2 regions of the Staphylococcus felis genome follow, and region 1 is predicted to be linked to the other one. Evidence: a T-box and tRNA genes for the amino acid it is inferred to sense, from the RefSeq annotation. Region 1 holds a T-box; the other holds one or more tRNA genes.
What was found. A T-box is a leader RNA that pairs with one kind of tRNA and senses whether it is charged. The one in region 1 lies ahead of serS (serine--tRNA ligase), so its partner is inferred to be a tRNA-Ser.
Positions count from the first base shown of each region.

Region 2: it encodes a tRNA-Ser, which carries the amino acid that the T-box ahead of serS (serine--tRNA ligase) is inferred to sense. The anticodon was not compared.

Region 1 covers NZ_CP027770.1:613,049-619,692, forward strand. The annotation lists gene gyrA (DNA gyrase subunit A) at 1-1,585, shown strand, start outside; gene C7J90_RS03025 (NAD(P)H-hydrate dehydratase) at 1,803-2,615, opposite strand; gene hutH (histidine ammonia-lyase) at 2,917-4,419, shown strand; T-box leader at 4,466-4,657, shown strand; gene serS (serine--tRNA ligase) at 4,730-6,010, shown strand.
Region 2 covers NZ_CP027770.1:2,243,121-2,249,764, forward strand. The annotation lists gene C7J90_RS10480 (hypothetical protein) at 1-1, opposite strand, end outside; gene C7J90_RS12205 (Arm DNA-binding domain-containing protein) at 343-528, shown strand; gene C7J90_RS10490 (hypothetical protein) at 763-1,011, shown strand; gene C7J90_RS10495 (hypothetical protein) at 1,036-1,575, opposite strand; partial or broken gene C7J90_RS12275 (SH3 domain-containing protein) at 1,794-2,078, opposite strand; tRNA gene C7J90_RS10510 (tRNA-Ser) at 2,363-2,451, opposite strand; tRNA gene C7J90_RS10515 (tRNA-Glu) at 2,497-2,568, opposite strand; tRNA gene C7J90_RS10520 (tRNA-Asn) at 2,570-2,644, opposite strand; tRNA gene C7J90_RS10525 (tRNA-Gly) at 2,657-2,730, opposite strand; tRNA gene C7J90_RS10530 (tRNA-His) at 2,747-2,819, opposite strand; tRNA gene C7J90_RS10535 (tRNA-Phe) at 2,833-2,905, opposite strand; tRNA gene C7J90_RS10540 (tRNA-Asp) at 2,915-2,991, opposite strand; tRNA gene C7J90_RS10545 (tRNA-Met) at 3,000-3,073, opposite strand; gene C7J90_RS10550 (RBBP9/YdeN family alpha/beta hydrolase) at 3,706-4,260, opposite strand; gene hemY (protoporphyrinogen oxidase) at 4,399-5,802, opposite strand; gene hemH (ferrochelatase) at 5,809-6,644, opposite strand, start outside.

The DNA.
Region 1 (6,644 bases):
TCATTATTTAGAACACCAAAAAGAAGTTGTTCGACGTCGTACAGAATTCAACTTAAAGAAAGCTAAAGATCGTGCTCATATTTTGGAAGGGCTTCGCATAGCGCTAGACCATATCGATGAGATTATCACGATTATCCGGGAATCTGAAACGGATAAGGTCGCAATGGATAGTTTGCAATCACGTTTCACATTATCAGAGCGCCAAGCACAAGCTATTTTAGATATGCGTTTAAGACGTTTAACTGGTTTAGAGCGTGACAAAATCGAAAAAGAATACAATGAATTACTTGCATATATTTCTGAATTAGAGGCTATTTTAGCGGACGAAGAGAAGTTACTTAATCTTGTACGTGAAGAATTAACTGAAATTAAAGAGAAATATGGTGACGAACGCCGAACAGAAATTCAACTTGGCGGCATTGATCATCTTGAAGATGAAGACTTGATACCTGAAGAACAAATTGTGATTACATTAAGTCACAATAATTATATTAAACGACTGCCTGTATCAACATATCGTGCTCAAAACCGTGGTGGTCGCGGGATACAAGGTATGAATACACTTGAAGATGATTTTGTAAGCCAGCTTGTGACAACAAGTACACACCACCATGTGCTGTTCTTTACAAATAAAGGGCGTGTCTACAAACTTAAAGGATATGAGGTGCCGGAACTCTCCCGTCAGTCTAAAGGGATTCCAGTAGTCAATGTTATTGAACTCGATCAAGATGAAACAATCAGTACGATGATTGCTGTAAAAGATTTAGACTCAGAAGAAGATTTCTTAGTTTTTGCAACGAAAAAAGGACTTATTAAGCGCTCTGCAATTCGTAATTTTAACCGTATTAACAAAAATGGTAAAATCGCTATCAAATTCCGTGAAGATGATGAATTGGTTGCGGTGCGGTTAACGGATGGTGAAAAGCATATTCTTATTGGTACAGCGCAAGCGTCATTAATTCGCTTCAAAGAAACAGATGTACGTGCAATGAGTCGTCTTGCTGCTGGTGTAAAAGGGATTCGATTACGTGAGAATGATGAAGTCATCGGACTTGATGTTGCAGATGATAACAATACAGATGAAATTTTAGTCGTTACTGAGAAAGGTTACGGTAAACGTACGCCAATTGAAGACTATCGATTATCAAATCGAGGTGGAATGGGTGTTAAAACGGCTAAACTGACTGAGCGTAATGGTGACTTAGTATGTATTACAACAGTTGAAGGCGATGAAGATTTAATGATTGTCACAGATCATGGTGTGATTATTCGAATGGAAATTCAAGATATATCAGAAACAGGACGTACAACGCAAGGTGTAAGATTAATGCGTTTAGATGAGGATCAACATGTTTCGACAGTAGCCAAGGTCAAAAAAGAACCGGAAGCAATTGAAACAGAAGATGATAAGGCCTCTCAACAATTAGGACCAACATCAGATGAACGCGTAATTGACGATGAAACACCTGGCGATACTATTCACACTGAAGCAGAAGACGATACAGTATCACGTGAAACATTGAGACAAGATTTTATGGATCGTGTAAATGAAGATATTGAAAATGAAAATCGTGACACAGAATAAGTCAGTTGATATTAAAAGCGTTTAATATATGTCAGTAATCAAAAAACTTCGAGATTTTCGTACGAATTCACGAAAAAATCTCGAAGTTTTTTCTCTAATGACATGCATTTATGATGAGAGTCCTGAGGCTGTCTCCAAGGAAGCGCTAAGACGCATTTTTATTCAAAAGCATCTCAGCGCTATTTATTTTGGGAGTTATGTCCCAGTCTGTTTATCATTAACTTTCTAATTTTTTCATTGCATAGGGTATCTCATCAATAATCTTAGATGGGGGTACGACATACATATCTTTAGAAAGTTTTTCACCAATATAGCTGTGTGTATAGGTAGCACTTGTCACAGCATCTACAGGATCATCAAATTGACCGACAAAGCTTGTAATCATACCAGCAAGTGTGTCTCCCATACCTCCAGTAGCCATCGCGGGACTACCAATTTCTAGCTTGTATTCATTATCTTTAAAGAAAATTTCCGTCCCATGTTTTTTCAATACGACAGTCGCGTTAAGACGATCAACTGCTTCGCGATTGTTTTCATATGTTTGTTCTTCAATAGGTATACCACTTAAACGTTCCCACTCTTTAGGATGTGGCGTATAAATGACATGACAGGCTGGATTTTGCGGTTTCAATTTACTAACAATTGAAATGGCATCTCCATCAACAATTAATGTATGATGAGGTTGTATATTTTGAAGTAAAAATGTCATTGCATTATTACCTTTAAAATCTAACCCTAAACCAGGTCCAATGAGAATACAGTCAGAAATCTCAATCATTTTAGTGAGTTTTTTCGTATCATTAATATCAATGACCATTGCCTCAGGACAACGAGAATGCAATGCCACGTGATTTGTTGGGTGAGTTGCTACAGTGAGTAACCCACTTCCACTATATACACACGCGCGTGCAGCTAGCATAATAGCCCCGCCGAGATTAGCATTGCCACCGATTAGTAAAATACGTCCATAATCACCTTTATTTGTTTCTTGCTTTCGTTTTGGAATATTTACAGTTGATAAAGTTTCCATAGATGTCCCCTCCTATCTGTCTTTCAATTATTACAACAAGATATATTATACCTGCATTTCATTTTCGTCAATAGCGAACATTTTTAATTTTAATTGGATAAATTAGTAAAGTGCTAATGCGTTACGGATATTGTAATAGCTATTGTGTATGACTATGAAGCCCCTTATACTGAACTATAAGCGTCAGTAGTAGCTAGATTGGGCAAAGGCATTTAGAGGATTGTTAATCGTCTAAATTAGCATTTGTCCCACTAGTACGACTTTATGTTTTATGTGATATAAACAAAGGGAGGAAGGGCGTATGTCTTTAATTTTAACAGGGGAACAACTTAAAATTTCAGAAATTCGTGAATTTTTAAGTCGAAAGAATAAGGTTGATATTTCAAAAGAGGCTTTACAGCGAGTCAAACAAAGTCGAGCAACTGTCGAGCGTATTATTGCGAATAAGGAAACAGTTTATGGTATTACGACTGGATTTGGTTTATTTAGCGATGTTCGTATCGATCCGAATCAATATAATCAATTGCAAATGAATTTGATTCGTTCACATGCTTGCGGTGTAGGAGCTCCTTTTTCTGAGAATGTGGCACTTGTCATGATGGTTTTACGATTAAATACATTATTAAAAGGGCATTCAGGTGTTACGACAGATTTAGTGGAACAATTACTTTTTTTTATCAATGAGCGTATTATTCCAGTGATACCTCAACAAGGCTCACTTGGAGCATCGGGAGATTTGGCACCTCTTTCACATCTTGCATTAGCGTTAATTGGCGAAGGACAAGTGACGTATCGTGGAGAGCAGTTAGACAGCTCGGATGTCTTAAGAAGTCTGAAACGAAAGCCTTTACAACTACAAGCTAAAGAAGGATTAGCATTAATTAATGGAACCCAAGCGATGACAGCACAAGGTGTGATTACGTACATTGAGACTGAGAGTATTGGCTATCAAGCAGAATGGATTGCTGCACTGACACATCAAGCACTTAATGGAATTACGGATGCATATCATGAAGCGGTTCATCGGGTGCGTAATTTTGAGGAGCAAACAGAAGTAGCAAGACGTATGTCAGACTGGCTAGAAGGATCAAAGCTAACGACACGTCAAGGGGAAGTACGTGTGCAAGACCCTTATACGTTACGTTGCATTCCTCAAATTCATGGTGCAAGTTTTCAAGTGTTCAATTATGTCCGAGAGAAGATAGAGTTTGAGATGAATGCGGCAAATGATAATCCACTTATCTTTGATGAAGGTGACGAAACGCTTGTCATTTCAGGTGGAAACTTTCACGGTCAACCTGTTGCTTTTGCACTAGATTTCCTAAAGATTGGAACGAGTGAGCTTGGGAATGTTTCTGAGCGACGATTGGAGCGTTTGGTCAACCCACAACTCAATGGGGACTTGCCTGCATTTTTAAGTCCAGAACCAGGCTTACAAAGTGGTGCGATGATTATGCAATATGCTGCAGCAAGCTTAGTATCTGAGAACAAAACACTTGCCCATCCAGCTAGTGTGGACTCCATTCCATCCTCAGCTAACCAAGAAGATCATGTCTCAATGGGGACGATTGCGTCGAGACATGGGTATCAAATACTTGAAAATGTTAGACGCGTCTTAGCTATTGAAGCTATTATTGCATTACAGGCAGTGGAACTTAAAGGAATTGAAAAGCTCTCACCTGCCACACGTGAAAAGTACGATGAACTACGTCAAATTGTGCCTTCGATTACAGAAGATCGTCAATTCCATCAAGATATTGAAAATGTGTCAAAACATTTACAAAAATTATCTTATTACAATTAAGCTTGCGAAACAAAAATTTCTTTGTTATATTTGACTTAAATTCAGATAATTAATTGTTTGTGGACTAAGTAATATAGTGACCCATACAGAGAGTTTGTGGTTGGTGTGAACAAACAGATATAACTATATGAAATCTACCCACTAATGTAAACAATTCGGGTCAAACCGTTAAATTTGTGAGAGTGCAGGCTTTTGTCTGTTAAAATAGGGTGGCAACACGTTGAACCACGTCCCTTGTATGAGGGATGTGGTTTTTTATTTGTCCAACTCTAAAATAAATAATGATATTAAGTGAAAGGATGTTAAATATATGTTAGATATTAAATTATTCAGAAACGAGACGGAAAAGGTTAAAGAAAAGATTGCTTTACGCGGAGATAACCCAGCAGTTGTAGATGAAGTACTTGAACTTGACGCAAAACGTCGAGAGCTCATTCAACAAACAGAAGAATTAAAATCTGAACGTAATAAAGCGTCACAAGCCATTGCTGAGAAGAAGCGTAATAAAGAAAATGCAGACGAAGCGATTGAAGCACAACGTAATGTCGGCGAAAAAATTAAAGAAATAGATAATGTATTAAGAGAAACAGATCAAGCGCTAACGGATAAATTATCACGTATTCCAAATTTAATTCATGATGATGTACCACAAGGTAAAGATGACAACGATAACGTTGAGCTCAAAAAATGGGGAACACCACGTGCATTTGATTTCGAAGCGAAAGCACACTGGGACATTGTTGAAGATTTAAAAATGGCGAACTTTGACCGTGCAGCACGTGTATCAGGCGCACGTTTTGTCTTCTTAACAGATGAAGGTGCAAAATTAGAGCGTGCATTGATGAATTATATGATTACTAAACATACAACACAGCACGGCTACACTGAAATGATGGTACCACAACTTGTCAATCGTCATGCAATGTATGGAACAGGTCAATTACCAAAATTTGAAGAAGATTTATTCAAAGTTGAAAAAGAAGGACTTTACACGATCCCAACAGCAGAAGTCCCATTAACAAACTATTACCGTGATGAAATTATTCAACCAGGTGTCTTACCAGAAAAATTCACAGGACAATCTGCATGTTTCAGAAGTGAAGCAGGTTCTGCAGGGCGAGATACACGTGGCTTAATTCGTTTACACCAATTTGATAAAGTCGAAATGGTGCGTATCGAAAAACCTGAAGATTCATGGAATGCATTAGAAGAAATGACTGGAAATGCTGAAGCAATATTAGAAGAGTTAGGTTTACCATATCGTCGCGTTATTTTATGTACTGGTGATATTGGATTTGGTGCTAGCAAAACTTATGATTTAGAAGTATGGTTGCCAAGTTACAATGACTATAAAGAAATCAGCTCTTGTTCAAACTGTGTTGACTTCCAAGCGCGTCGTGCAAACATCCGTTTCAAACGTGATAAAGATGCTAAACCTGAATTTGTGCACACGTTAAATGGATCTGGTTTAGCAGTAGGTCGTACATTTGCTGCTATCGTTGAAAACTATCAAAATGAAGACGGCTCTATTACAATACCTGAAGCACTTGTCCCATTTATGGGTGGTCAAACTGTAATCGAACCCAAATAATGCGTTTAAATCGCGATAGTTCAATTAAATGAATATCAGAAAGACATTCGTTTATACAGACTGAGGCTGGGACATCAATCCCAAAATAATAGCGTAGAGATGATTCATGATCGAACCATCTCTACGCATTTCTTTTATCAATCATTCGTATTGTTTGGCTCGCATTTCCTAGGGGATGGGTAGAGCCGCGGTCTCGACGCTCATCCTATTCCCTCAGGCGTCTCGCCAACAATACGACGTGATATACATGTAATTTTACATTGAAATACTTTAAAAAAAGACCTTTTCGTATCATTGAATGAATCATCTCATTATAAGAAAACTTTGAGATATTTATGTCCTAGCCTGAGTTTTAAGATACATAAGGTTTCATAAGCACTGTTTTTAAGACATTTAACACGTATCGCTCTTTTTGGAGTTAAGCATTTCCAATAAATAATATTATAGTAAGGTTACTCATGGCTTCCATGTTGACCAATTACCTTACCCAACAACGAATCTCTCCAAAAATTAGGGAAGGTTAGTCTCTATTGTGTCTTGTTTTAGACTGAAAATGGGGATTAATGTAAATAAAATTTAAATAAAGCTTTAATTATAAAACCATTGAGATGACACTATTTTTAGTAGGTGGTTA
Region 2 (6,644 bases), 850 kb from region 1:
TCTAACACCTCACATTCTTTGAGCTATTAAATCGATATATTATTCTAAATTAATAGTAGTGTAGCATAAACAGACTCTATAATAAATCGGACTAGTGGAATGAAAGAATTCATTTTACTAGTCCGATTTTCTTTAGAAATGTAAAAGAGCGCAATAATCTCTATTATTAAAAGTGACCAAACCATTAATAAAGGAGAGATTATGCGCCTGCACATCATCTTACATCAAACACACTAAATTTTAAAGATAAAATATTCATTTTGAGGAGAGGATTGATAAAAAGCGTTTAAAGGAAGGTACTGAACCCTTATTATTTTTTTACTTTTTTGAGGAGAAATATAAATGAGTGTTAGAAAATACGGAGGTAAATGGGGTTATCACTTTGGTTGTGAGGGAGCGAGATATAGAAAACAAGGTTTCAAAACAAAAAGAGAAGCTGTTGAAGCAGAGACAAAAGCTAAAAACAAAATTATGAAAGGCATTGTTATTAATAACAAATCGTCATTTCTCGATTACTATAACCAATGAATTGAAGTTAATAAAAAAGATGTCATTACAGACAAAGCTTATGCCACTTTTGTAAACTCGATTAATCAGTTTAAAAGATTTTTGCAATCAGAAAATATATCAGATGTAACAATGGATAATCTATCCACTACATTGTATAGAAAGTTTATCAAGTAGTATGGATCTAACCACACTACCGAAATGAAGTGTACCCCTAAAGTTGAGTTTTAAGGTTCAACTTTAGGGGTGTTTATTTTGAATAAAAACCATGAACTAGATTTTAAATTAAAACTTATCAATGAATACAAGGAAGAAAAACTTGCTTCTGAAAATCAAATTTATTTCTTTTTAGGTTTTCCTACTAAAAATAAGGCTACTAAGACAACTAATATAGCTATTAGTATAGAAAAAATAATTTTGCCTAATAAGTCACTCGGCATAGACCAAAAAAAGCTAACAGTAGAGAAAACTAATATAGCTATTAATCCTAATTTTAATGCATAAATTACTCTATCCATAAAATCATCCTTACTGGTATCCCCATTTTTGAGCCACAAGAACATATTGTCCTGTTGCATCTTGTTGTGCTTTAAAATTAATATAAATACCTTTATCAGTATTTATATTAGAACTAGCGATAGAGCCTAAGAAAGCACCAACTCCACCACCTAAAACACCACCTATTAGCCCCCCTATAACTGTTGATGCAGCAGAACCTAAAGCGGCTATCGTTTTAGTATAAGCTGATGATAAATATAAAGTAGATGTATTATCACTCGTTTCAACATATTGAGTTTTGCCTGCTCTTAGTTGATCCTCTGCTTTATATTTTTTTATTTCTTGTTTGGTAAAAATATCGCTTATATTATAGCCATGTTTTTTAAGTTCATCAAACAAATCTTGATTGCTAAAATACTTAACCTTACTAACTGTTGAATTAGTACTAGCATTTACTATCGAACCTGCTGAAACAGTAATTGGAAGAAAAAGTAAAATACTTAAAAGTAATAAAATTGTAGATTTCTTTAAACAAATATTAATATTAAAACTACTCTTTAATATAAACATTCCTTTAATATATATCCCTATTAGTTATTATACCACATTTAAATAACTTTATTATCTTTGAACCCGAAATTCATATTTAGTGGCGTTTAAATTGCCTAATTAAATTCCTACATATTATGTTTATCACAAAAAAGAGCAGTCGTAATGACCGCCATTAATAATGTAGTGAGTATGTTACTTTACTTAATAACGCTCCATAACTTGCCTACTTTACCATCTTAAGTTCTAATAGGTAAATAATAACGTTTACCTTTGTACGTATATCCAATCCAAACACGATTATCTTATAACATCAACTCATCATAACCGATATAACCACCCTTTTTAAATGTATATCCAACTGGACAATTTCTAAAAGGGTCGTCTAAATGAGCGATAATATCGGAATTTGCAGTAAACCTAAATTTTTTTATATAAAGTTCCGTATTGATTACGTTTCCATTCTCCAGTTTTTGATGTTTTAGATTTCGCTTTAGGTTTAGATGGTGTTTTCCTGATTTAATTTGGTTTAAGTCATGTTGAACTTTATTTTCAAACTCTGCTCAATTCACATTAACACACATTTTGTGTGGACAATCCTTAGTTAGCAATATAGAAGAATATCTTTACAATAAAGATACCACCATCTGTACTTATGATTTGATCAATCGCTTTTGTTCTACTCTCACCTACTCGACGAACATAAAAAAGAGCAAGGTCAACGTGTCAGAGAAATATTTTCTTGACACATATTTGACACTTACTCTTTAAAAAGCCCATCAAATCAATGATTATACACTATATTTTACGGAGAGTGAGGGATTCGAACCCTCGAGACGCTTGTGGCGTCTACACACTTTCCAGGCGTGCTCCTTCGGCCAACTCGGACAACCCTCCACTATAAAATAAAAAATCAGAAGCGATATTTCACTTCTGATTATATGACTCCTACGGGACTCGAACCCGTGTTACCGCCGTGAAAGGGCGGTGTCTTAACCGCTTGACCAAGGAGCCGTGGCTCCACAGGTAGGACTCGAACCTACGACCGATCGGTTAACAGCCGATAGCTCTACCACTGAGCTACTGTGGATTAATAAAATAATGGAGCGGGTGATGGGAATCGAACCCACAACATCAGCTTGGAAGGCTGAGGTTTTGCCATTAAACTACACCCGCAAATGATATCGATATGGGCGGTTGATGGGAATCGAACCCACGAATGTCGGAACCACAATCCGATGCGTTAACCACTTCGCCACAACCGCCGTGATAAAGAAGTGGTTCAGGACGGAATCGAACCGCCGACACAAGGATTTTCAGTCCTTTGCTCTACCGACTGAGCTACTGAACCATAAAATAATGGCGGTCCCGACGGGAATCGAACCCGCGATCTCCTGCGTGACAGGCAGGCGTGTTAAACCGCTCCACTACGGGACCTACTAAAATTGCGGGAGGCGGATTTGAACCACCGACCTCCGGGTTATGAGCCCGACGAGCTACCGAACTGCTCTATCCCGCGCTAATATTATTTTCGAATCACTTACTTAACTAGTATATCAAATTGTAAATATAATGTCAACGCTTTTTTAAATTTATTTTAAGATTAATAAATTTTGTTAAATGATAAAGCGCCTCTTGTCTTTTCATTCATGATAAGAAAAAGCTTATCAATCAATGTTCTTTCCTTTACAAATTCTTACATTTTTAAAGGGATTTTTAAGACTTTTTTAGTATATAGCCTTATTATTAAAACGTCAACGCATTTCGAATAAAAATTAAGTGTAATTTAATTCCTTTAAAGTAATAAATTAAAATAAGTGAGTTACTGATGTCATCTAATCTGAGTGGAATGGAAATATCTACTTTCAAAAAGTTCCCCCTATTACTCAAGATCTATAAAATACAAAAAGGCTCTCAAGGTGTATGGAGGATTAATCAACCTTGAGAGCAATTTGTGGAATCTTAAACATGATTAGGAGAATACAAATACATTATGTAGATAGAAATCATCTATCTATCTAATATTATATTTAGGTTAGCCTAAAAAATCAACCGAAAACATATCTATATATGAATTTACATCTTGAAAAGGTATTGAAATTATGTCGTTAAAGCATTTTTGACGAAAGCATTTTTCTTATTATCTGATCTTCAATCAAAATTAATAATTACTTTTTTCTTTAAAAATAAAAAGGAATCAAATCCATCTTCTTTACAAAAATGACCGCCCTCTTCCAATTCATAAAATTTACCATCAAGCTTTTCACATAATACTTTTGTTAATTCAAATGGAACGATAGGATCATCTTTTGCTGCAATAGCAAAAATTTGATTGAAGCGCTCTTTTAAATGGCTATAATCTATATTTTCATCTATAAATTCATCTAGCATGGATAATGAATTTATTTTTTCATTAAAACCTGAAACGATAGCTAATTTACCTATGTTGTTTTGTGGTAATTGTTCTAGATATCTTAAAACTGTGATAGCTCCTAAACTGTGTGCAACAAATATTGTTTCTGAATTAACTTCTGCAATGTGATGTTTCATGTATGCTAACCATTCGGACAATATAGGCTGGTCAGAATGTGGTAAATCAAGAACCGTCACATCATGGCCTTCTAACTCTAATGATGATTTTAGCCATTGAAACCAATGGCTGTTACTATTAGCTTGATACCCATGGACTATATAAACATTAGTCATAATCAAAGCCTCCTACTATATTAAATCAACAATTTTATCATATCACAGTTGATTCATTTTTATGCAATGAAACCTTTTAATCATCATAATAACTATGGTGATTAAAAGGTTTAGTCATACTCGATTTATATTAATATACTATCGAATTCGGGGTATTAATTTTTCAACAGCATTTTGAGCTTGTAAAATACAATCTGGCAAACCGACCGCTTCAAATGGCGCACCTGTGATTTGAAGATGTTGATAATTATCATAGATATGCGCTTGAATCTCTTTAATTTTAGAAATATGACCTACGTGATATTGGGGACTCGCTTGTATCATTTTATTCACAATTGTAAAATCTGGAGACCCCTGAAATTTCATCACTTTTGATAAATCTCGTTGTGCAATTTGAACTAATTCTTCTTCTGTACAATCCTCTACAATGCGTTGTCCTGGTTTACCAATATAAGCTCGAATTAATGTTTTTCCCTTTGGTGTCGTATGAGGCCATTTTTTGGACGTCCAAGTACAAGCGGTAATATCAGTTTGACTTGTTCGTGAAACGACAAACCCTGTACCGTTCTCATAATTTTCAATATTAGCGTTATCATATGCCATTGCTATCGTAGCGACTGATGATGCATTAAGTGACTTAAAATAATCAAACATAGGATCATTTTCAAACCATTTTTGAAATACTTGATGCGGAGTCGCAACAATAACACCATCATAAAAAATGGTGTTATCATTTTCAAAAATGAGGTTATAACCTTGTTGCGTTGATGATAAATCTTTTACGGTTGTTTGATATTCTATTGTTACCTCTCGTGCTTTCAACCATGCCTCTAATTTTAAAATAAAATCATAAAGCCCTTGCTTGAATTGTTTAAACTGACCTTGTGCACCAACACGATTGTTATTTTCATTCTTTTGTCGCGCCCGACGAACTTGCTTCATCCCTTTAATAATACTTCCATGTTCTTCTTCTAATGATTTAAAATAAGGAAAAGTACTCATTAAGCTTAATTGATCAATATCTGTTCCATAAATTCCGCTTAATAAAGGCTCAATCAATTTTTCAAGCAATTCATCTCCTAATCTTGCTCGAAAAAAATGCCCGACAGATATATCATCTTCCGTAATTGATATAGGCTTCATCGTTAAATCTTTAAGTGCACGTATTTTACCTTTTAGAGTAATTAATTTTGTTGATATGAATGGTTTAATATCGGTAGGAACTCCAAGAATTGAACCTCCCGGAATGGGATACAGCTGGTTTTGTGCATAAATATAAGATTGTCCTGTCTGATTTGTTACTATGTCGTCCTCATTCATCCCAATTTCACGTGCAACATCAGTCATGATTTTTTTACGCCCTAAGTATGATTCAGGTCCTAATTCGATGACATAACCATCTCTTTTTTCTGTTTTAATTTTTCCGCCTGGTCGATTCGTTGCTTCGTATATCGTCACATCGACCTCAGGGTAATTTTTCTTTATAAAAAATGCACTAGATAAACCTGTTATTCCTGCTCCTATAACCGCAACTCTAGTCATTTGAACTCACGCCTCTTTCAAAATATTAGAAATTTCATCAACTATTGCTCCTATAAATAATGGATGTACATCTGGCATTGGAGGACGATGATAATTAACACCTAGCTCTTCACATATCACTTTACATTCATAATCATTGTCGTATAAGACTTCTAAGTGTTCGGCTACAAATCCTACAGGCGCGTATATGAAGTGTTTATAGTTATATTGTTTATACAGGTCTCTCGTTAAATCTTGCACGTCTGGACCGAGCCAAGGTGTACCTGTATTTCCTTCTGATTGCCAACCTACAACTACATTTTGTATCGGTGACTGCGCTTGAATGAGACTTGCTGTGTCTGCTAGCGCTTTGGGATATGGATCATTATTATCTTTAATCATTTTTTCAGGTAAACTATGCGCTGAAACAACAAGTACCGTATCACGATGTGCATCATTCGGAATTTGAACCAATGTTTCATTAATACGTTCTGTCCAGTAATCTATAAACTTTTGTTGTTGATAATATTGATTAACATGATATAAGTTAATTTGATATGTCTTAGCTTTTTCTGAAGCACGTCGATTATATGAACCGACTGAAAAACGAGAATAATGGGGTGCTAAAACAACTGTTACCGCTTCTTTTATACCATCTTGATACATTTGTGTAACTGCATCTTCAATAAATGGATGTATATGTTTTAATCCGATATATAACTTGAATTCGTAATCATCATAATTATCATTCAACATCTTTTGAATTGCTTCAGCTTGACGTTCTGTCGTCCCTGCTAAAGGAGAAAGCCCCCCGATAGCCTCATACCTAGATATTAAATCATTCAACTCTTCTTCAGTTGGTT